2 regions of the Pseudoalteromonas sp. SR44-5 genome follow, and region 1 is predicted to be linked to the other one. Evidence: predicted binding sites of a transcription regulator. Region 1 holds the regulator's gene; the other holds the start of a gene.
The links. Region 1 encodes FliA, which starts transcription of late flagellar genes. Its sites were predicted from a motif close to CTAAAGNTNNNNNNNNNNNNGCCGATA; they were not measured.
Positions count from the first base shown of each region.

Region 2: pomA (flagellar motor protein PomA) is a predicted target of FliA. The motif match lies at 7,368-7,394, and genes of this name have one in related genera.

Region 1 covers NZ_JACJDT010000014.1:19,197-29,655, forward strand. Annotated here, with positions in the region: gene H5154_RS09955 (chemotaxis protein CheW) at 1-149, opposite strand, end outside; gene H5154_RS09960 (ParA family protein) at 153-923, opposite strand; gene H5154_RS09965 (flagellar motor protein MotB) at 932-1,891, opposite strand; gene H5154_RS09970 (flagellar motor protein) at 1,897-2,661, opposite strand; gene H5154_RS09975 (chemotaxis response regulator protein-glutamate methylesterase) at 2,654-3,796, opposite strand; gene H5154_RS09980 (chemotaxis protein CheA) at 3,865-6,066, opposite strand; gene H5154_RS09985 (protein phosphatase CheZ) at 6,081-6,845, opposite strand; gene cheY (chemotaxis response regulator CheY) at 6,863-7,246, opposite strand; gene H5154_RS09995 (RNA polymerase sigma factor FliA) at 7,287-7,997, opposite strand; gene H5154_RS10000 (MinD/ParA family protein) at 8,024-8,884, opposite strand; gene flhF (flagellar biosynthesis protein FlhF) at 8,877-10,340, opposite strand; gene flhA (flagellar biosynthesis protein FlhA) at 10,364-10,459, opposite strand, start outside.
Region 2 covers NZ_JACJDT010000016.1:67,156-77,614, forward strand. Annotated here, with positions in the region: gene H5154_RS11090 (ligand-binding sensor domain-containing diguanylate cyclase) at 1-1,368, shown strand, start outside; gene H5154_RS11095 (hypothetical protein) at 1,493-3,655, opposite strand; gene dxs (1-deoxy-D-xylulose-5-phosphate synthase) at 4,052-5,917, opposite strand; gene ispA ((2E,6E)-farnesyl diphosphate synthase) at 6,023-6,910, opposite strand; gene H5154_RS11110 (exodeoxyribonuclease VII small subunit) at 6,914-7,156, opposite strand; gene pomA (flagellar motor protein PomA) at 7,458-8,225, shown strand; gene H5154_RS11120 (flagellar motor protein MotB) at 8,228-9,148, shown strand; gene H5154_RS11125 (hypothetical protein) at 9,296-9,778, shown strand; gene H5154_RS11130 (DNA topoisomerase III) at 9,851-10,459, shown strand, end outside.

The sequences.
Region 1 (10,459 bases):
AGTGGCATTTTATTGCTACTTTCTGTGGATGGAACTTGTTCGAGTAATTTTGCAACCGGGTGTAAGTCTGTTGACTCATCGTCTTCGCACAGTAAAGCCCCCAAGTACTGGGTCATTACTTTTTCATTAGCAAATAATTGCTTACTCATTCATTAACCTTGTTCAATCAAATAATCGAGTAATGCGCGATAAGCATAAACACCTCTTGAGCGTGGACAATACTGAATCGGTACTTGTTGAGCTAAACTTGCATCACGGAACTTAGTATCTACGGGTATTACCCCTGGCCATACTTTTTCTTGGTACGTTTGCTGTAATGTCTTATATGCTTCAAGGGATGCATTAGTGCGCTTATCATACATTGTAGGGATAATGGTATATTGATACTGCTTTGATTGCGAGCTTTGCATTAATTCCATGGTCCGCATCATTCGGTCTAGTCCTTTGAGTGCTAAAAACTCAGTTTGTACTGGCACTAAAATGCGTTCACTTGCAGCCAATGCGTTAACCATTAATACACCTAACACTGGCGGACAGTCTAAAATAGCGTAATCATAATGCTCACTAATTTTTGCTAAAGCTTTTTTTAAGATAAGCCCCATTCCGGTCTTATTACCCATACTGCGGTCAAGTGTCGCGATTGCCATCGTTGCAGGAAGAATATCTAAGTTATCTATGTTCGATGGACACAAAGCTTGCAATATTTCTTCACTTGCCATGCTGTTTCCACGGGCAAATATATCATATACACTGACTTCTAAATCTTCTGAATCAATGCCAAAGTAATACGTTAAAGATGCATGAGGATCGGTATCAATCAGTAATACTCGCTTTCCTTGCAGCGCTAATATACCAGCTAAGCTCACAGCCGTGGTCGTCTTCCCTACTCCACCTTTTTGATTTGCTACCGTCCAAATTTTCACATCACACCTTATTTTTGTTCGTTGCGCGTTGTAATTCTTATACCACCGTGTGGGAGTTGGATCACTTTAATAGTGTTGTCATCACTTGGCAACTCAATTGGTTGCTCTGCTTCAGTTTCTGTTGCTGGTTGCTCGGTTGTAACAATGGGCTTGGGTGGCAAACCATATTTTGATAATGCAACGACTACTTTACGATTTTCAGCACGTCCTTGCTCTGTATCATTATCAGCAAAAGGTGAATACTGTCCATATCCTTCAATGGCCATGCGCGCAGGGTTGATACCTAATGCATCAAGTTCGACTAAAATCGAGGTCGCTCTTGCAACAGATAGCTCCCAATTAGAACGAAACATTTCATTATGAATGGTTTCATTATCGGTATAACCACGCACTCTAACGTAGTTATCTACTGGGGCAATAATATCGTTTACTAATTTTATCACTGCTTTCGCGCGTTGATGCGCCACAGCACTGCCACTGGAAAATAACATTCCTGAGCTTAATTCAATGATCAACCAGTCTTGGTGCAACTCTAAACTTGCTTCGCCATCGCGTATTTCATCGATCAAGGCTGATTGTAATTTAGTTAATAAGCTATCTAAAGGTTTGCCTAAGTGTTTTTGTTTTATATTACTGGTATCGCTTTGTCCATCCAGTAACTCTGGGCCAGCTTCTTGCTTTTGAATACTTTCACCAAACAGTAGTTCGTTTTCAGGAGTCACTCTATCGGTTAATAAACCGGTCCCCGTCACGCCTTGACCCTCTTGACTATACTGACGAGCTGACTTGTCAAAAACCTGCTCCAGCGAATCAGATAAAATTTGGAAGCTTTCTTCTTTATTAATCGCAATCGCATACATCACTACAAAGAATGCAAACATAATAGTCATGTAATCAGCGTACGACACTAGCCAACGTTCTGTATGCTGACTTTTGGTCGATGAGTGACGAAGTCGACGGCGCATCATAATAATTATTCTTGAAGCTGACTTGGACGCTCTACACGATACGCTTCAAGTTTCAGCTCAATATTGACAGGGCTATCACCTTGGCTCATGGCAATAATTCCTTCAGCTAATAACTCATGAAACAGCATCTTTTGTTCTACTTGTTGTTTGAGCTTGTTAGCCATAGGTAAAAACAATAAATTTGCTAAGCCAACCCCATAAATGGTGGCAAGAAAAGCAGTCGCAACCCCTGCACCTAACTTTTCAGGTTCAGTGATAAATGACATCGCTTGGATCAGACCAAGCACTGCGCCTAATATACCGATGGTAGGACTGTAACCGCCCAACGCCTCATAAACTCGACTGGCTTCAAGCAGCCGTTCTCTTTCTAGCAACAAATCAATTTCTAGTGTGTCTCTGAGTTTTTGCTCACTGTTGCCATCAATCAGTAAACTCAAGCCTTTGGCAACATATGGATCCGGATGGGTTAACGCTATTTCTTCAAGTGCTAAATACCCTTCTTGGCGGGCTTTTTGTGACCAACTTTTAACTTGCTCAATTGCTCTGTTGATATCGTAACTTGGTGGGAAAAATACCCAGTGGCTTATTCTTAATGCTTTATTAAACGTACTTGCTGGTGTTTGTAGCATTACAGCACCTAACGTACCGCCCAACACAATGATTAATGCCGGGCCATTAAATAAAGCACTCACAACACCGCCTTCTAGTGAGTAGCCATAACCAATCGCCAAAAGTGCAACGAACAGGCCTAGAAACGACAACTTATCCACAACCAATCTCTCGAACTAACCGATTAGCAACGTCTTCAAGCGCAATGCTTGCCGATGATAACCCTGCGTTAGCAACCGCTTGTGGCATACCATATACCACACTGGTTTTTTCATCTTGTGCCCAAATAGTAGCGCCGGCTTGTTTAAGCATTCTTGCACCGTCTCTTCCATCTGCGCCCATGCCTGTAAGTACCACAGCTAATACATCACCTTGGAACGATTTGGCTGTACTTGCAAAAGTAACATCAACACTTGGTTTATAGGTGATCCGGGCACTATCGTCTTCAAAAACACGTAAAGTGCGATTGCCAGCCCGTCCCTCAATCAACATTTGTTGACCGCCCGGCGCTAGATACGCGACGCCTGGCATTAATCGGTCGCCTTGTTGTGCTTCTTTTACTTTTATTTTGCACAAGCCGTTTAAACGTGTGGCAAATGCTGGCGTAAACGCAGCTGGCATATGCTGTATTAACAAAATAGGGTGCGGAAAATTAGCGGGCAACTGAGTCAGAATTGTTTGCAGTGCAACAGGTCCTCCCGTTGAAGTACCTATTGCAACTATTTGATATTTCTTTCCTGAAGCGCGAGTGTTAGCTGCAATATTAGTCGCAGGTGCAGCGCTCCGGTTAAAGCTTCGATCTGGTTGAGTTATCGCAGGGCGACTTGTTGTACCTGCAGAAACGGGAGGTATTGGTGCCGATGCAGGAGGCGTTGTCGGCCGACTAAAGCGCGAAAGACGCTTGCGTCCAATTTCTTTTACTTTATTTTGTAATAACTTAATCGCATCTTCATTATTACGAGCAATATCTTCAAATTTTTTCGGTAAAAAATCTAGAGCACCCGCATCAAGTGCGTCTAAGGTTGCTGTTGCGCCATCACGAGTCAGTGAGGAGAACATCAGAATAGGGGTTGGATTTGCTGCCATGATTTCTTTTACAGCACTAATGCCATCAAGCACGGGCATTTCAACATCCATGGTGATTACATCTGGACGAAGTTGATTTGTTTTATCGACCGCTTCTCGGCCATTTACCGCAAAACCAATTACTTCGATATCCTTATCTTGCTCGAGTATTTCGCTCACTCTGCGGCGAAAGAAACTTGAATCATCAACAACTAAAACTTTAACTGCCATTGGCATACTCTTGTTAAATTTTATCTGTGAGAGCCATATTTAGCCCTCACAATAAGATAAGAATTGGCCTAACCTGCGTAGTGTTTTAACAGGTTTGGAACATCTAAGATCAGCGCTATACCACCGTCAGACGTGATCGTTGCACCTGCCATACCAGGTGTTCCTTGTAGTAAAGCATCAAGCGGTTTAATAACAACTTCTTCTTGACCAATCAATGAATCCACTACAAAACCAACTTGTTGCGTACCAATTTGTACAATTACAACATGGCCTTGAGCTTTGCGTAATGATCTGTCAGCACCTTTAACTAACCAATGTTCTAAATAAAACAACGGTCGTGCTTTCTTACGAACAATAATGGTTAATTGACCATCAACTACATTCGTTTTAGTTAGATCTAGGTGGAATATTTCATTAACACCAGCCAGTGGTAATGCAAATGTTTGCTCACCGACAACCACCATCAATGTCGGCAAAATAGCCAACGTTAACGGTACTTTAATTTCTAGGATTGTGCCTACACCTAGCTCAGATTGAATACTCACAGAACCATTTAGTTGGGTAATTTTGGTTTTCACCACATCCATACCCACACCACGACCCGAAATATCAGAGATCTGTTCTTTGGTGGAAAAGCCTGGTGCAAAAATAAGGTTATAGGCTTCTGTATCAGATAATCGAGCTGCTTGCTCGTGATCAAGCACCCCTTTATTGATTGCTATTTTTTTCAGTTTTTCAGGGTCCATACCTGCACCATCATCACGAATGGTGAGCAAAATATGATCACCCTCTTGCGATGCTGATAAAGTAACAGTCCCAGTTCTTGACTTACCTGCCGCTTCACGCACATCAGGCATTTCAATACCATGGTCAACCGAGTTGCGCACCAAGTGGACTAAAGGATCTGCCAGTGCCTCAACTAAGTTTTTATCTAAATCGGTTTCTTCACCCACGAGCAGTAAGTTAATGTCTTTTCTCAAACTGCGGGCTAAATCACGGACTACGCGAGGAAAACGACCAAACACTTTCTTGATCGGTTGCATCCGCGTTTTCATTACCGCACCTTGCAAGTCTGCGGTTACTACATCAAGATTCGAAATGGCTTTACCCATCGCTTCACTTTCAGTATTGGTTGCTAAACTGACTAAACGATTGCGAACCAATACCAGTTCACCAACCATGTTCATTATTTGATCTAGGCGTTTTGTATCAACACGCACCGTCGTATCAGCTTGTGGAGGAGCTGGTTTTTTAGCAACAGCTGTCGCTGGAGCTGGTGCGGATTTTTCAGCTGCTTTCACAGGCTCAGACACTGCTGGTTTGGGCACTGGCTTAGCTGCGGCAACAGGTGCAGGTGTTGGTGCTTTTTTAGCGGGTGCTGGCTCAGTCTCAGCGACCGCTTGTGGCGCGCTGCCTTTACCATGTAATTCATCAAGTAAAGCTTCAAATTCATCATCGCTGATTTCATCTGGACCATTACTTTTCGTCGGTGCTAAAGGTGCTTGGGCCGGTTTAGGCGCAGCACTTTCGGTGCCTGCAGTATCTTTATTACTTACTAGACCGAAGCTACCAATGCCGTGCAATTCATCCAATAAATTATCAAATTCATCATCAGTAATATCACTATTTGATGATTCATTGCTGACAGTGGTTGTTGGCGTTATAGGACTTTGCCCTTGTCCGTGGAGCTCATCAAGCAGGCTCTCAAATTCATCTTCTGTTATCTCATCGATTTGAACATCTTTTTGATCGCTATCAACTTGACCATCAAATAATGAGTCTAGCGCAAATGGATCGTCAGAATCATCTAAAATATCATCAGCATCAACAACAGGGATATCGCCTGCAGGTTCAGCACTGCCAGTTAATTCTTCAGCCGTTGGCGGCAGCCCTAATTTATGTAAAACAGCGAGTAATTCTGGATTTGCTGGTTCTGGTTTTTCTCTACTTTGGATAGTCGCAAACATTTCGTTGATAGTATCGAGTGCTTGCAAGATCACGTCCATCAGTTCGGAATTAACCTTACGAACACCTTGACGCAATAAATCGAAAACGTTCTCTGCACCATGGCAAGCATCGACTAGTTCAGTCATGCTTAAAAAGCCTGCGCCGCCTTTTACCGTATGAAAACCACGGAAAATTGCATTGAGTAATTCGGTATCATCTGGGTTATTTTCAAGCTCCACCAGCTGTTCTGACAAAAGCTCAAGAATTTCTCCAGCCTCTACTAGAAAATCTTGTAAAATATCTTCATCGACTTCAAAGCTCATGCAGTTTTCTCCTCTTAGAAGCCCAAGCTTGATAATAAATCATCAACATCATCTTGTCCTGAGACAACATCATCACGAGATTCTTTATCAATAATTGGCCCTTCAGGGCCTGCAAGTGTATTTTCAGCAGGCGGTTTTTCAATGACTGGTGCTATTGTTTTTGTTTCGCTATCATCTTGGCTGCCAAATGCTGTCAACAAGTGGATCAAGCTGTCTTCTACTTCTCTAACAAGCTCGATAACCCGACGGATCACTTGACCGGTTAAATCTTGAAAATCTTGTGCCATTAACACATTGGTCATGAGTCCTTGCAACTCATCCGTTTTAGTTTGCGAGCTATTCATGAACTTATCTAAGCTATGGCAAAGTTTTTTAAATTCACCTAGCTCAATTTCACGATTCATTAAACGATCCCAAGTGGGTTTAATGTCTGAAATGTCATCAGCAAGCTGTTGGGCAATGGGTAAACTTGCTTCTACAGCATCCATGGTTTTATTAGCAGCGTTTTCGGTCATTTCCATAACATAGTTAAGACGCTGCTTCGCGTCGGGTAGTGCATCTTTGGTCAAATCAGCTAAACGTGTATCAAGCTCAAAATTTTTCAACGCATCATGAAGCTGACGCGTAAGTTTGCCTACTTCGGCAAATAATTCTGATTGCTCTTTTGACGCCGCATCAATAATTAACTGATCAGCTTTATCTTGTTCACCGTTTTCAAGGTAAACCACAAGCTGACGGGCTTGTTCTAAACTGATCTGAGGCGCAGCAGGTGCTGACATAAGCCTCTCCTATTTATTTAACCTAAACGCTCAAACACTTTTTCCAATTTGGTTTTCAGTGTTGCAGCTGTAAATGGTTTAACGATATAACCGTTAACACCAGCTTGTGCAGCAGCAACAATTTGTTCTTTTTTAGCTTCTGCTGTTACCATTAAAACAGGAATGTGTTTCAGGCTGTCATCGGCCCTAATAGCGCGCAAGAGATCGATTCCTTGCATGCCAGGCATGTTCCAATCTGTAACTACAAAATCAAATTCTTGATTCTGCAACATCGGTAAAGCTGTTGAGCCATCGTCAGCTTCTTGTACATTTGTAAAACCCAAATCTCTTAACAGATTTTTGATAATACGTCTCATCGTCGAAAAATCATCAACAACAAGAATTTTCATGTTTTTATCCAAAACATCCTCCGGTGAGGTCTGAACCTATATTTACTTACTACTAATTAATCCAGTCATTGATTTTTGCTTTGAGCTTAATCATCGCCTGACCATGTATCTGACTCACACGCGATTCACTTACATCGAGTATACGTCCAATCTCTTTTAAATTCATTTCATCGTTATAATACAGCGACAATACTAACCCATCTCGTTCAGGTAAAGATTGTATAGCTGTTAATAATGATTGATTAAAGCGTTCATTTTTAACGTTATTAAAGGGCTTGTCCAGTGCTAAATCATGTCCCACTGGTGTGATAACATCTTCATCTACCCCTAAGTCTTCTATACCTAACACTTTACTTGAATTTACATCACTAAGAATATGATGGTACTCATCTAGCGTAATATCAAGTTTTTCAGCAACTTCACTGTCTTTAGGTTCTCGATTCAGGCTGCTTTCTAGCTCACTAATCGCTTCAGCGACTCTGCGGCTATTACGGTGCACTGAGCGTGGAGCCCAATCACCTCGGCGCATTTCATCCAGCATCGCACCACGGATACGAATGCCTGCAAAGGTTTCAAAGCTTGCACCTTTAGTCGCATCAAAGTTCTTTGATGCTTCAATTAACCCTATCATCCCCGATTGAATCAAATCATCGAGTTGCACACTCGCGGGTAAACGAGCGATTAAATGACAAGCCACTTTTTTGACTAAGGAAGCATGTCGCTCAACAATCACATTTAAATTTTGTGTCGATTGATATCCCATCGCTTTATTCACCGATGCCGTCATAGTTAGCCGTTTACTAATTTTTCTATGAAAAATTCTAAATGACCAGATGGTTGATTAGGTATAGGCCATTTAACTGCTTTTGTCGCTAATGTTTTAAATGCTATTGCTGCTGGGGAACTTGGAAATAAATCAACAATCACTTTCTGACGACGAGTTGCTTTACGCATATTTTCATCATACGGGACTGTTGCCACCAATTCCATTGAGACATCCAAAAAGCGATCCGTTACTTTTGAGAGCTTAGCAAATAGTTCCTGGCCTTCACGCATGCTGCGCACCATATTAGCAACGATTTTAAATTTATACACACCGTGCTCACGACTCAATACTTTGATTAATGCATAAGCATCAGTTATTGAGCTCGGTTCATCACATACTACTACCATGACATCTTGCGCTGCGCGCGAAAAACTTAATACCATGTCAGAGATACCAGCAGCAGTATCAACAATTAATATATCAAATTCGGTATTTAATTCACTAAAAGCGCGAATTAAACCAGCATGTTCTGATGGTGAAAGTTCCACCATACTTTGTGAGCCTGACGTCGCTGGTACTATTTTAATTCCTGCAGGCCCTTCAACTAAAATTTCATCGAGCTCGCATTCACCTGATAGTACATGAGATAGATTACGCTCTACCCTAAGTCCTAACATCACATCACAATTTGCTAAACCCAAATCGGCATCCAGTACTAACACTCGGTTTCCGAGCTGACCCAACGCAATCGCAGTGTTAAGTGAGACGTTAGTTTTCCCTACGCCACCTTTGCCACCTGTTACAGCGATAACTTTAACGCCGTTATTATTGTTTTGACTCATTTTACGCAGGCCACTTGCTTGATCTAATACTGTGTTAATCATACATCCCTACTGTGCTTGACGCTACTGCTTGGCGTCGTGAATGTTGTGCTTTTGTTCTTTTTAAATACAATTGTTCTGCTTTTTTTACTAATTTCTCTGCATTGGCGACCCGAATGTCCTCTGGAACGCGCTGACCGTTAGTAAGATACCCTATTGGAAGGCGATTTTGAATCGCTATACTAATAATCTCACCTAAACTTAATGATTCGTCTAATTTAGTGAAAATACAGCCACTTAATTGTACCTTCTTAAAGTGTCTTACGGTTTCTTGTAAAACATTAATTTGTGCGGTCGCACTGAGCACTAAATAATTGCGAATATCGACACGTTGATTACGCATTAGTGTATTTAACTGCTCAGTTAAACGTAAATCACGTTGGCTCATTCCCGCTGTATCTATTAATACTAGACGCTTATTTCGTAAATGATATAAAACTTCTGCTAATTCATTGGCATCTTTAACTTGTTTTACACCACAACCGATGATTCGGCCATAAGTAGCAAGCTGTTCATAAGCGCCAATACGGTAAGTATCAGTGGTAATAAGCGCAACTTTATCTGCGCCATATTTTTGTGCGCCAAGGGCTGCAAGTTTTGCCACGGTTGTAGTTTTACCAACCCCAGTAGGGCCAACAAGTGCATATACGCCGCCTTGGCGTAGTATTTCATTATTTGTAGTATGCATTTGGTTTTCAACCATTTGCAATAGCGCTTGCCATGCTTGCTGACGTGACACATCATCGGGAATAAAACAGGCCATTTGCTCTGCAACTTCACTGTCAATACCCATTCCGACTAAACGATCGATCATGCATGCGCGAGTAGGGTCGCGACGCGCTAAATCTTGTTGCATCAAGCCAGATACTTGATACTCAAGTAATTGACGCATCGCTGCCATTTCATCACGCATAGCGGTAATTTCATCTGTTTTGGCTGCACTTTTTGTTGGCATCGGAGTATCTAAATCATCAAAACCACTTTCTAGATCATCATCAAAACCTAAGCTATGTGCTTGCGTTTGTGGACGCGACGCAGTATCGCGACGAGCAAAATCATTATGTGCTTGTGGTTCATGGCGAGTTTGCTGTGGTTGATACTGAGTTGATGTATCAATCCCTGACTGGCTAAACATCGATGCAAGCTCAGGTGAGCGTGGACGCGGTGATTGGCGCTCTAATAATGCTTGTAAGCTATCAGCTACCGCAGCTTGCGGCTCAGGCTGTGAACGTTGTGGCGCAGGTTTAACAAAGTTAGCATTTGTTTGTGCTTGTGCCGTAGCAACATGTGCTTGTGCAGGTGCTTTCGGGGCTGCTTTTTCATAATCAACGGCGGCAACAATCTCTACCCCATTGGCTAATTTTTTATTTGACATGATTACAGCATCTACACCGAGTTCATCTTTAACTTCTTTCAGTGCGGTGCGCATATCTTTAGCAAAAAAACGTTTTATTTTCATGGTTCAACCCCTTTAAAATCCGATTATTGGCCTACTGAGCTGACAATCTTGATCTGTCTTTCGTCTGGTACCTCTTGATAAGACATCACTCGCAATCCTGGAATGGTGTACTTAACAAA
Region 2 (10,459 bases), on a different contig from region 1:
CCGGTTGAACAGTTTAGTACCGATATTGAAAGCTTAAAAGTAGAGCAGGTTATTTCGTCATACGATCGTCAACTTGACGGTAAGGCCAGCCAGTGTTGTACCGGCCTTGGCCATGACGCTGTGGCGGAGTTAGGTAATTCAATGTGGTATCCGAGCCTACAGGGGGTCGTGGAGATCCCTAAGGATATTGAGCTGTTTGGCGTTAAACCATTACAGCCAAAGGTTGAGAGTTTAAATACTGGGATACGTAAACTTGCAACAGCTGCATTAGGGCGTAATCCTGAATTAGAAATCGATGAACGTGATATCACCCTTAAATATACAGCGATAGACTATTATGCACCGACCAGTATTGAGTTTCGCTATCGTTTAACTGGTTTAGACAGCGATTGGCGTTATGCTAATACCCGTCGTGAAGCTATTTATACCAATTTACCGCCTGGTGCATTTTTGTTTCAACTTGAGGCTAAACGACAAGGTGAAGGCTGGCAGAAGGCGCAACGTACGGAATATTCATTTGTGGTACCAAGACGGTTTGATGAAACAATTTATTTTCGGTTGTTGATCACTGGTAGTTTTATTTTATTATTTTATTTAGTGTTTTGGGTATTTAGAAAGCAAGAGCGCCGTAAGCAAACCGCGCTTGAAAGTCTGATCACGGAGCGCACCGGGGAGCTGCGACAAGCTAATGATAAGCTAAATCAAGTTAACTCACAGCTAAAGCTTATGAGTCACTCAGATGAGCTTACTGGGCTGAGAAGTCGTCGCTTCTTATTTGATCAACTACCAAAAGATATAGAGCACTTTCAGCGTAACTCACAATCATTACAAGCGCAGGGAAAATCCTTGGTGTTGCTAATCATTAATTTTGATAATTTTAGCCGCATTAATGACGCTTATGGACCGATTGGTGGTGATAGTTGTTTGCAGCAAATGGCTGCATTGCTTAACTCTCGTACCCAAGGATCTGATTATGTTGCCCGTTGGAGTGGTGATGAATTCTTGTTACTGCTACGTGACTTTAAACGCACTGCAATCGATAGTTATGTTGCGCAGCTATGTAAAGTAATCGCTGATCACACATTTAAGTTGCCCAGTGGTGACAGTATAAACTTGACCGCATCGATTGGCTTTTCATTTTACCCATTACCATTATTAGGTGGTCAGGTTATTGGTTGGGAAACCTCTGTCAACTTAGCGGATATCGCGCTACATCAAGTTAAAAAGCGCGGTGGCGATGGTGTTGCAAACATCACCTTTGATGAACAATTAGATGCCTTTGAGTTTGAGCAAACCAACAATGTTGAGCAACAACTGAGTGTATTACAAGCTAATGGTTTAGCAGATATCAAAGTGTGGATGCGCTAATTGGCTAATTATGCGTTTGCTTATTCTAAGACTGCTGTTAGTTAAAGATAAGAAATGCCTTAACTCGAAAAGTTAAGGCATTGGGAGGCCAACTAAAGGCAGTTAATTTAACTGTCCTTGATGGTTAGCGATTTAGCCAGCTTGGTAAAATAGCAACAGACTCAGGAGCTGTGAATGAGTAGCTTACGCTGGCTGCAATATCACCGCTGGGGCTATTGAGAATATTATCAAACCGCATGACTAAGCCATTTGATTTTTCGGCTACGTATAAATGATTGCCGGTAAACATAATATCGACAGGATTACCGAGCATGGTTGCAGGTCCGGCGATATTGACACTGACATTGTTCAAACCTGATCCGGTTCCTGCATTATTTAATACAAATAATTTACCATCAGTGGCGTCAGCGGCACTGCCTACATCTGAGACAATTAATGAGTCACTTAGTGGATCGTAATCAATGCCATGTATATTGGTAGGGGCTGGGAATGCGACTCCTGCTGTTGCGGGTGTAATTAAGCGATCTTCCCCGGTTACAGTGCTCATACCCGCCATTAGCTTGCTTTTAACTTCATCAAAAACAGCAATAGTCCCATTGGTTAATGCCACAAATGCTCTATCAGTAGTGACATCATAGTCAACATCCCATGGACGTGCACCACCGCTTGCTGTGAGCGTCAAAAGGGGCGTTACATCACCCGTAGTACATGTTGAGAATATTAATATTCCCGGTGTTGTGGCATTGTTTTCAGCGACAAAAATCATCCCACTGTCTGATGCTACATCAATACCTTTTGGCGAGATTAGGCCGGTATTACTGCCGCTGATGATAGAATCTTGGCTTAGTGTAAATACCTCGCCATCACGGTGCATCGCGACTTTATTGGAAATAACAATTCCACCTACAGAGGTTGTGCTGTTATCAAAGCTCGCATAGCTGTTACCGGCTTTATCAAAGGCAACACTTTCGATTGTTTGACTTGCATTATAACTGCCAATTTCACTTGTTAACTGTGCATTTAGACGTGAAATTTGTCCTGTTGTAGGGCCTGCCGCGCTTGGATTACTACTTACAGCAATACCCATCAATGGCATATTAGTCATATAACTGTCAGATACATCAGGCATATCATTATGCATCACTGTTGCGGTTATTGACTCTGGCTTAATCGTTGCGGTGACGCTATCTGGACTAATGTCACCACTGACGCCATTAAAGATATTGCTAAATACCAGAATTGCATCATTAGATTTTTCTGCAACGCGTAAGTCGCTACCAGTCAGGCTGATATCCACAGGGTTACCAAGCATAGTAGCAGGGCCAGCGATACTGCGAGCAACCGTGGTATTGCCAGTAGCAAGGGATGCGTTGTTGATCACAAATAATGCGCCGTCGGTTGCATCACTGGCACTGCCGACGTCAGAAAGTACTAATTTATTTGTATCAGCATCATAAACGATACCATGAATATTAACGGAAACTTTGTTACCGCTTGCATCACTGGGTGTGATTGTACGAGTTGCCATAGCGGTAAAGCCACCATCTACATAATTATCGTATACTGCAACATCACCATTAGTGAGTGCCACATATAAGCGATCGTTTATATCATCGTATGTTACATCCCACGGTTTTGCGTCTGTAACTGTACTAGCTAAAGGCGCTGCATTTCCTGCGGCGGTAGCACCAAAGACAGTGATCTGCATGGCATTAAAGTCAGCGGCAAAAATGAGTCCGCGCTTATTTGATATATGAATACCTTTGGGATTGACTAACGTAGTGTTGCTGCCGGTAATGGTACGATCACGATTACTGTCAAACATACCCCCATCGGCACGGCTTAATACTTGGCAAACGGTGCTAAGAGCGCCATTACCAGAATCGCTGGCTTGAATTAAATTACCTAAGCTATCAAATGCAACACCTTCATTTGCACCACTATTAAATGTTTTTAACTTTGCAGCATTTTGATTAATCAAATCAACGGTGCCTGCATTATCAGCACCATTATTAGCCAAAATAAAAGTTGCTGCTGCAAATCCTGGAGTACCATCTGATCCATTCGTGCCATCGCTACCATTTGTACCATCAGCACCATTACTACCATCGACGCCGTCCATGCCCATTTCACCTTGCGGGCCTACAGAACCATCTTTTCCATCATCGCCACTACAGCCGGTTAAGCCAATCAAAATTGCTAGAGTAAGCGCAGACAAACAAAGTTTACTGGTCATTAATTGTGCGTGAATAGATTTGGTGCTTTCGCCTGATTTTAACGTTTTCATAACTTGTACCTTCTTAAATATTCCATCAAATGTGAACATACAAAGAGCTTGGCTTAAAACAGCTTATACCAATCGTGTTAAGTTGTTAGTCATTTATAGCGACGGATAAATAGAGTGATAACAAGGCATAAATTTTTATATGTAGTTGTTCTACATGAAAAATTCATAACGCCGTTAGCGCTTTATTTAGCACGCTAGAAAGGCTAAATATTTAAGTCGATTGGTATTATATAAAAGCGTGAACACTTTGCTCACGAGCTAACCTCAGTGAATAAACGTGGCAGGGAAATAATTGGATGCAAGAAAGTTGAAAAAAAGTGAGATTTTTTTAAATGTTTGAAAATAAATAACAAAGGAGCCTACGCTCCTTTGTTATTTTATTAACTTAAACTTTGGTTACTTAGTAATAAAGTTTTTTATGCTATCGAGTATACCTTGTGAGCCTAAGCCCATTTCATCATGCATTTGTTCTTGCGTGCCATGCTTGATGAACTCATCAGGAATACCTAAATTAAGGATGCTTACTGTTGCTTTTATAGCTGCTAAATATTCATTAACAGCAGAGCCTGCACCACCAACAATCGCGTTATCTTCAAGGGTTACAATGACGTCATGATCGGCTAATAAAGTGTCGATTAGTGCGCTATCAAGAGGTTTAACAAAACGCATATCAACGAGGCTAGCATTTAATTCATTGACTGCCAGTTGAGCGTTTTCAAGTAAAGTACCAAAGGATAAAACTGCGATTTTAGCGCCTTGTTTAATCACACGACCTTTACCAATTTCAAGCTCAGTCATTTGCTCGCAGATTTCAGTTGTGCCAGCACTACCACGAGGATAACGAACTGCAACAGGGCTGTTACAACGATAACCAGTGTACAGCATTTGACGACATTCATTAGTATCACTCGGTGCCATGATAATCATATTGGGGATACAACGGATAAAGCTTAAATCGTATGCGCCTTGATGAGTTTCGCCATCAGCACCAACAATACCAGCACGGTCAATTGCAAATAACACGGGTAAGTTTTGCAGAGCAACATCGTGAATAAGCTGATCGTAGGCACGTTGTAAAAAGCTTGAATAAATAGCGACAACTGGTTTTAAGCCTTCGCAGGCAAAACCTGCGGCTAAAGTAACCGCGTGTTGCTCGGCAATGGCAACATCAAAATATTGCTCAGGGTATTCTTTTGAAAAACGCACCATGCCTGAGCCTTCACGCATAGCCGGGGTGATTGCCATAAGCTTTTCATCTTGACTTGCCATGTCACACAACCAATCGCCAAATACTTTAGAAAAAGTCGCAGCGCCTGGTTTTGATTTTGGTAGGCTGGAAATCGCAGGGTCGAACTTAGGTACGCCGTGATAGCCTATTGGATCTGCTTCTGCTGGTTTATAGCCTTTACCTTTCTGGGTTTTGATATGCAGTAACTGCGGCCCTTTTAGGTTACGCATATTGCGCAGTGTATCAACCAACATGTTTACATCATGACCATCAATTGGGCCAATGTAATTTAAGCCTAACTCTTCAAAAAAGGTGCCTGGGATAACCATGCCTTTTAAGTGCTCTTCCATGCGGCTGGCTAATTCTTTTACTGGTGGCACGCCAGATAGCAGCTTTTTACTACCTTCACGAATGTTAGTGTAAAAACTGCCTGATAAGATACGAGCGAAATGATTAGTTAGTGCACCGACATTTTCAGAAATCGACATTTCGTTATCGTTTAATATGATCAGCATGTCAGATTTAACATCACCTAAGTGATTCATTGCTTCAAACGCCATGCCCGCGGTAATCGCACCATCACCAATAACCGCTACTGTTTTTCGTCCTTTGCCTTCTTTTTGCGCCGCAATTGACATGCCTAAAGCAGCAGAAATCGAGGTGCTTGAATGGCCAACACTAAAAGTGTCGTAGTGGCTTTCTTCACGAAATGGAAACGGATGTAAACCGTCTTTTTGGCGGATCGTGTGCATTTGATCACGGCGCCCTGTGAGAATTTTATGTGGGTATGCTTGATGGCCTACATCCCATACTAAGCGATCTTCAGGGGTGTTATATACATAATGAAGCGCTACAGTAAGCTCAACTGTGCCTAAACCTGATGCTAAGTGACCACTACTTTGCGAGACTGAGTTTAGTAAGTAATCACGTAACTCATTACTAAAAGCAGGTAATTTGTCTTGCGCTAAATCACGCAACTGGGCTGGTTCGTCAACCAAACCTAATAATGGATACTTGCTACTATCAAGTGTCATGATTTTTAATACATCCTTCGCTAACCAGAGGTCATTATAGCGTAATATTACTCTGATTCTTTAGTTATTTTGTACATCATTACTTGCTCAAGCTAGAGCCTAGAATTAATAATCGCGTTCAACAATATATTTTGCCAAGTTTTCTAGCTCAGAAGTGTCAGCATCTATTGCTGCTAACGCATCGAGTGCGCATTTTAGTAATGATTGTGCTTTTTGTTTTGCACCTGTAAGCCCAAGTAGAGCAGGGTAGGTCGCTTTATTTGCTGCAACATCGGAGCCTTGTGGTTTACCTAAGACTTGGGTATCACCTTCGATATCAAGAATATCGTCTTGCACCTGAAAAGCCAGCCCAATTGCATCACCAAACTGTTTTAATTGTAATAATGTTTGTTGATTTGTATCAGCTGCGCATAATGCACCTAAAGTAATTGCACAATTTAACAAAGCACCTGTTTTTAATTTATGGATACGTTCGAGCTCAGCTAAATTGACTAATTTGTCAGTCGCTGCAATATCCAGTGCTTGACCACCGACCATACCTTCAATACCCGATGCTTTGGCAAGTGCTGCAATCATTTTTAACTGTTGCTGTGCAGGAACGTTAAATGAATGGTTAGCAATTAAATCAAACGCTAATGTTTGCAGCGCATCACCGGCTAAAATAGCATGAGCTTCGCCATAGACAATATGGCAAGTCGGTCTACCACGTCGCAGGTCGTCGTCATCCATCGCGGGTAAATCATCATGAACTAACGAATAACTATGAATACATTCAATAGCAGCAGCCAACACGTCTAAATCTTGTTTATTTGCGCCAAGCATTTTTCCCGTGGCATACACTAAAAATGGTCGTAATCGTTTACCGCCATTTAAAACGCTGTAGTGGGTGGCTTGTTTGATGCTGTGCTCGGTATCGAGCGGTTGCTCAAAATACCGATTGAGAGTGGCTTCAACATCTTGTTGAGCACATTTTATTTGCTCTGTTATTAACACCCGTTATTCCAAATCATTATCAAAGTTAGTAAGTGGTGACTGACTATCACTACCCATTAAAATAGCTACTTTTTGTTCAGCTTGTTGTAACTTACTTGAAGATGCGCCGGCTAAAGCAATACCGCGTTCAAACTGTTTTAATGATTGCTCAAGGGAAAGCTCTCCTTGCTCCATTTCTGTGACGATTAAGGATAATTCATCAAGCGCTTGCTCGAAGCTTAGGTTCTCTGGTTTTTTCGTCGCCATACTGATTTAACTTAGATGATAGAAATGTGAGGCCAATTTTAGGGGGAATGCTAAACTAGGTCAAAGGGTGATGCATTTTTTTTGAATAATTAATTGTTTTCTTGCCACTTTTAATTATTTATACCTTTACTTAAGCCTTGCAGGTTATCAATGGTAGCTTAAAATGCTAAACAGGGTTGAAAACTTTCATTTCATTTTTTTCATTAAATGGTTTAAGTAATTCAATAGATTGCCGATAAGCTGTTAATAATAAAAATTTGTTGCTGGTAGCAACAAAGCATCGATTCCTCTGGAGGGGTAAGTGGATTTAGCAACCATTATAGGTATTCTCGGAGCTATTGGTCTTATTGCTATGTCAATGGTACTAAGTAGTGGCGGCGAAGTGGCTATGTTTTATAACACGCCATCGGTGGTTATTGTTTTCGGTGGTTCGATTTTTATAGTGTTATCAAACTATACGATGAGTCAATTCCTCGGTATCGGTAAAGTCGCGGCTAAAGCCTTCATGTTCAAAATAGAGTCACCTGAAGAGCTTATCGAAAAAGCAGTTGAACTTGCAGACTCGGCCCGTAAAGGCGGATTTTTAGCACTTGAGGAAGCAGAAATACCCAATGCGTTTATGCGTAAAGGGGTTGATATGCTTGTTGACGGTCATGACGCTGATGTTGTTCGTGCCACCTTGCAAAAAGATATTTCTCTTACTTCTACTCGTCATGAATCGGGGGCCGGTTTGTTTAAAGCGCTTGCCGATATTGCGCCTGCGATGGGTATGATAGGTACTTTGATTGGTCTAGTTGCGATGTTGTCGAATATGGATGACCCTAAAGCGATTGGTCCTGCGATGGCGGTAGCGCTTTTAACAACATTATATGGTGCGTTTTTAGCAAACGTGGTGGCAATTCCTATCCAAGTAAAATTGGAATTGCGTAAAGACGAAGAAGCAATGAATCAGCGGCTAATTTTAGATGCGGTATTAGGTATACAAGATGGCCAAAATCCAAAAGTCATCGAAGGTATTTTGAAAAACTACCTCGCTGAATCAAAACGAAAAGTGGATACTGAGGAGTAAGCATGTCAGATCAAGAGTGCAAGTGTCCACCACCCGGGTTACCAGCATGGATGGGTACCTTCGCGGATTTGATGTCACTATTGATGTGCTTCTTTGTACTTTTACTCGCGTTTTCAGAAATGGATGTACTTAAATTTAAACAAATCGCAGGCTCAATGAAGTTTGCCTTTGGTGTACAAAATAAAATAGAAGTAAAAGATATTCCCAAAGGAACATCCGTTATCGCGATGGAGTTCACCCCAGGTAAACCTGAACCTACTCCAATCGAAACCATTCAACAGCAAACTGTCGAAATGACCCAGCAAATGCTTGAGTTTCAGGCTGGTGATGAAAGCTCAGCTGGCGGTCGTCAAGAGCAACGCGGTAATAAGCGTGGCGGTGAGTCACAAAGTACAGCGCAACAACAAGCATCAGAACAATCTATTTCTGCAGCTGATCAAGAGCAGGTTAATGAGTTAGTTAAAAAGATAGCCCAGCAATTGGAACAACAAATCATGGATGGTGCTGTTGAGTTGGAATCATTAGGTCAGCAAATTATTATTCGTATTCGTGAAAATGGTTCATTTCCATCTGGGAGTGCATTTTTACAACCTAAGTTTAAACCAATCATTCGTGATATAGCTGCGTTACTAAAAGATGTGCCAGGTGAAATTACGGTGTCTGGTCATACTGATGATTTTCAAGTTTCGAATGAGCTGTATACCAATAACTGGGACTTATCATCGAAGCGTGCAGTTGCGGTTGCAACTGAAATGCAAAAAGCGCAAGGCTTTGATAAAACCAGAATGGTTGTTGTCGGTCATGCCGAAACTCGACCACTTGTTCCAAATGATTCTGATGCGGATAGACGACGTAATCGCCGCGTGGAAATTTCAATAATGCAAGGCAAGGCTAAGGAATCAGATCCGATAGATGTTCGTTAAGATGCTTGGCAAAGTACCTAATTTAGCTTAAAGTAGTTTTTTAACAAGTGTAACGGAGTGTCTGATGAAAAACGTTGATAAATATAGTTATATGCCGGGCAATGGTTCTGGTGGCGATGATGAAGAGAAGAATGTTAAGTAACGTCAATGCCTAATTGGGTGAACAATTTAATTTTTATACTTGAATATAGCTGGGTGTTATTTTTACTCCCAGCTATTTTTGTATTTTACATACGTAAGGATTGGTTGGCATTACGCTTTGTCTTGATTACAGCTGTTTTCTTCTTGTATGGCGCTGTGATTTATTCAAGCCTTAGAGAGTTAGATGACCCTTATATTTGGCGTTATGTAGTTTGGGCTTTTAATGATATTGCTTGGATGGCTTTGATTGCTTACTGGGCTATTAAAGATAAAGTGTATCTTTGGCAAAGTGTGATCGGTCAGTTGGTTGTAATTAGTGCGCCTATCTTACAATTATTTAGATTAGTGGATCGCCACCTTTGGGATTTATCGTATAGCACTATGCTATATAAAACGTTATTACCTTTAATCAATATTGGCACTGTCGTTGTGTGCTACCTTCCTCTGTTGTATTTATTTATGCGAAAAAATCGCAGTTTAAAGAGCTAATCATTAACTATTTGTAGATTAAATTACGTGTGCTAAACTACTGTGTAAATAACCAGTTGTTGATAGTGCCCTATGAAACTTTATATAGCCGAGAAGCCATCTTTAGGTCGTGCCATTGCTGATGCGCTACCAAAGCCTCATAAAAAACATGATGGCTATATTGAAGTGGCTAATGGCGATTGTGTTTCTTGGTGTATAGGTCACTTGCTCGAGCAGGCAGAGCCTGATGATTATAATGAGCAATATAAAAAATGGCGCTTTGATGACTTACCGATTATCCCACAGCAATGGCAGTTAAAAGCAAAATCTAAAACTCGTAAGCAACTTACGGTACTTAAAAAGTTAATCAAACAAGCTGATCAACTTGTTCATGCTGGTGATCCAGACCGAGAAGGGCAATTACTTGTTGATGAGGTGATTGAGCAAGTTAAACTTAGCCAAGCCAAAAAACAGCAAATTCAACGTTTATTGATCAGTGATTTGAATGTTAGCGCGGTTAAAAAGTCGCTGCAAAACGTTCGCTCTAACCGTGAATTTATTCCACTTAGTGTATCTGCTTTGGCGCGTTCGCGAGCTGATTGGCTGTTTGGTATGAATTTAACGCGCGCCTATACGCTTGCAGGTCAAAAAGCAGGGTTTGGTAATGTATTATCAGTAGGGCGTGTACAAACACCAATATTA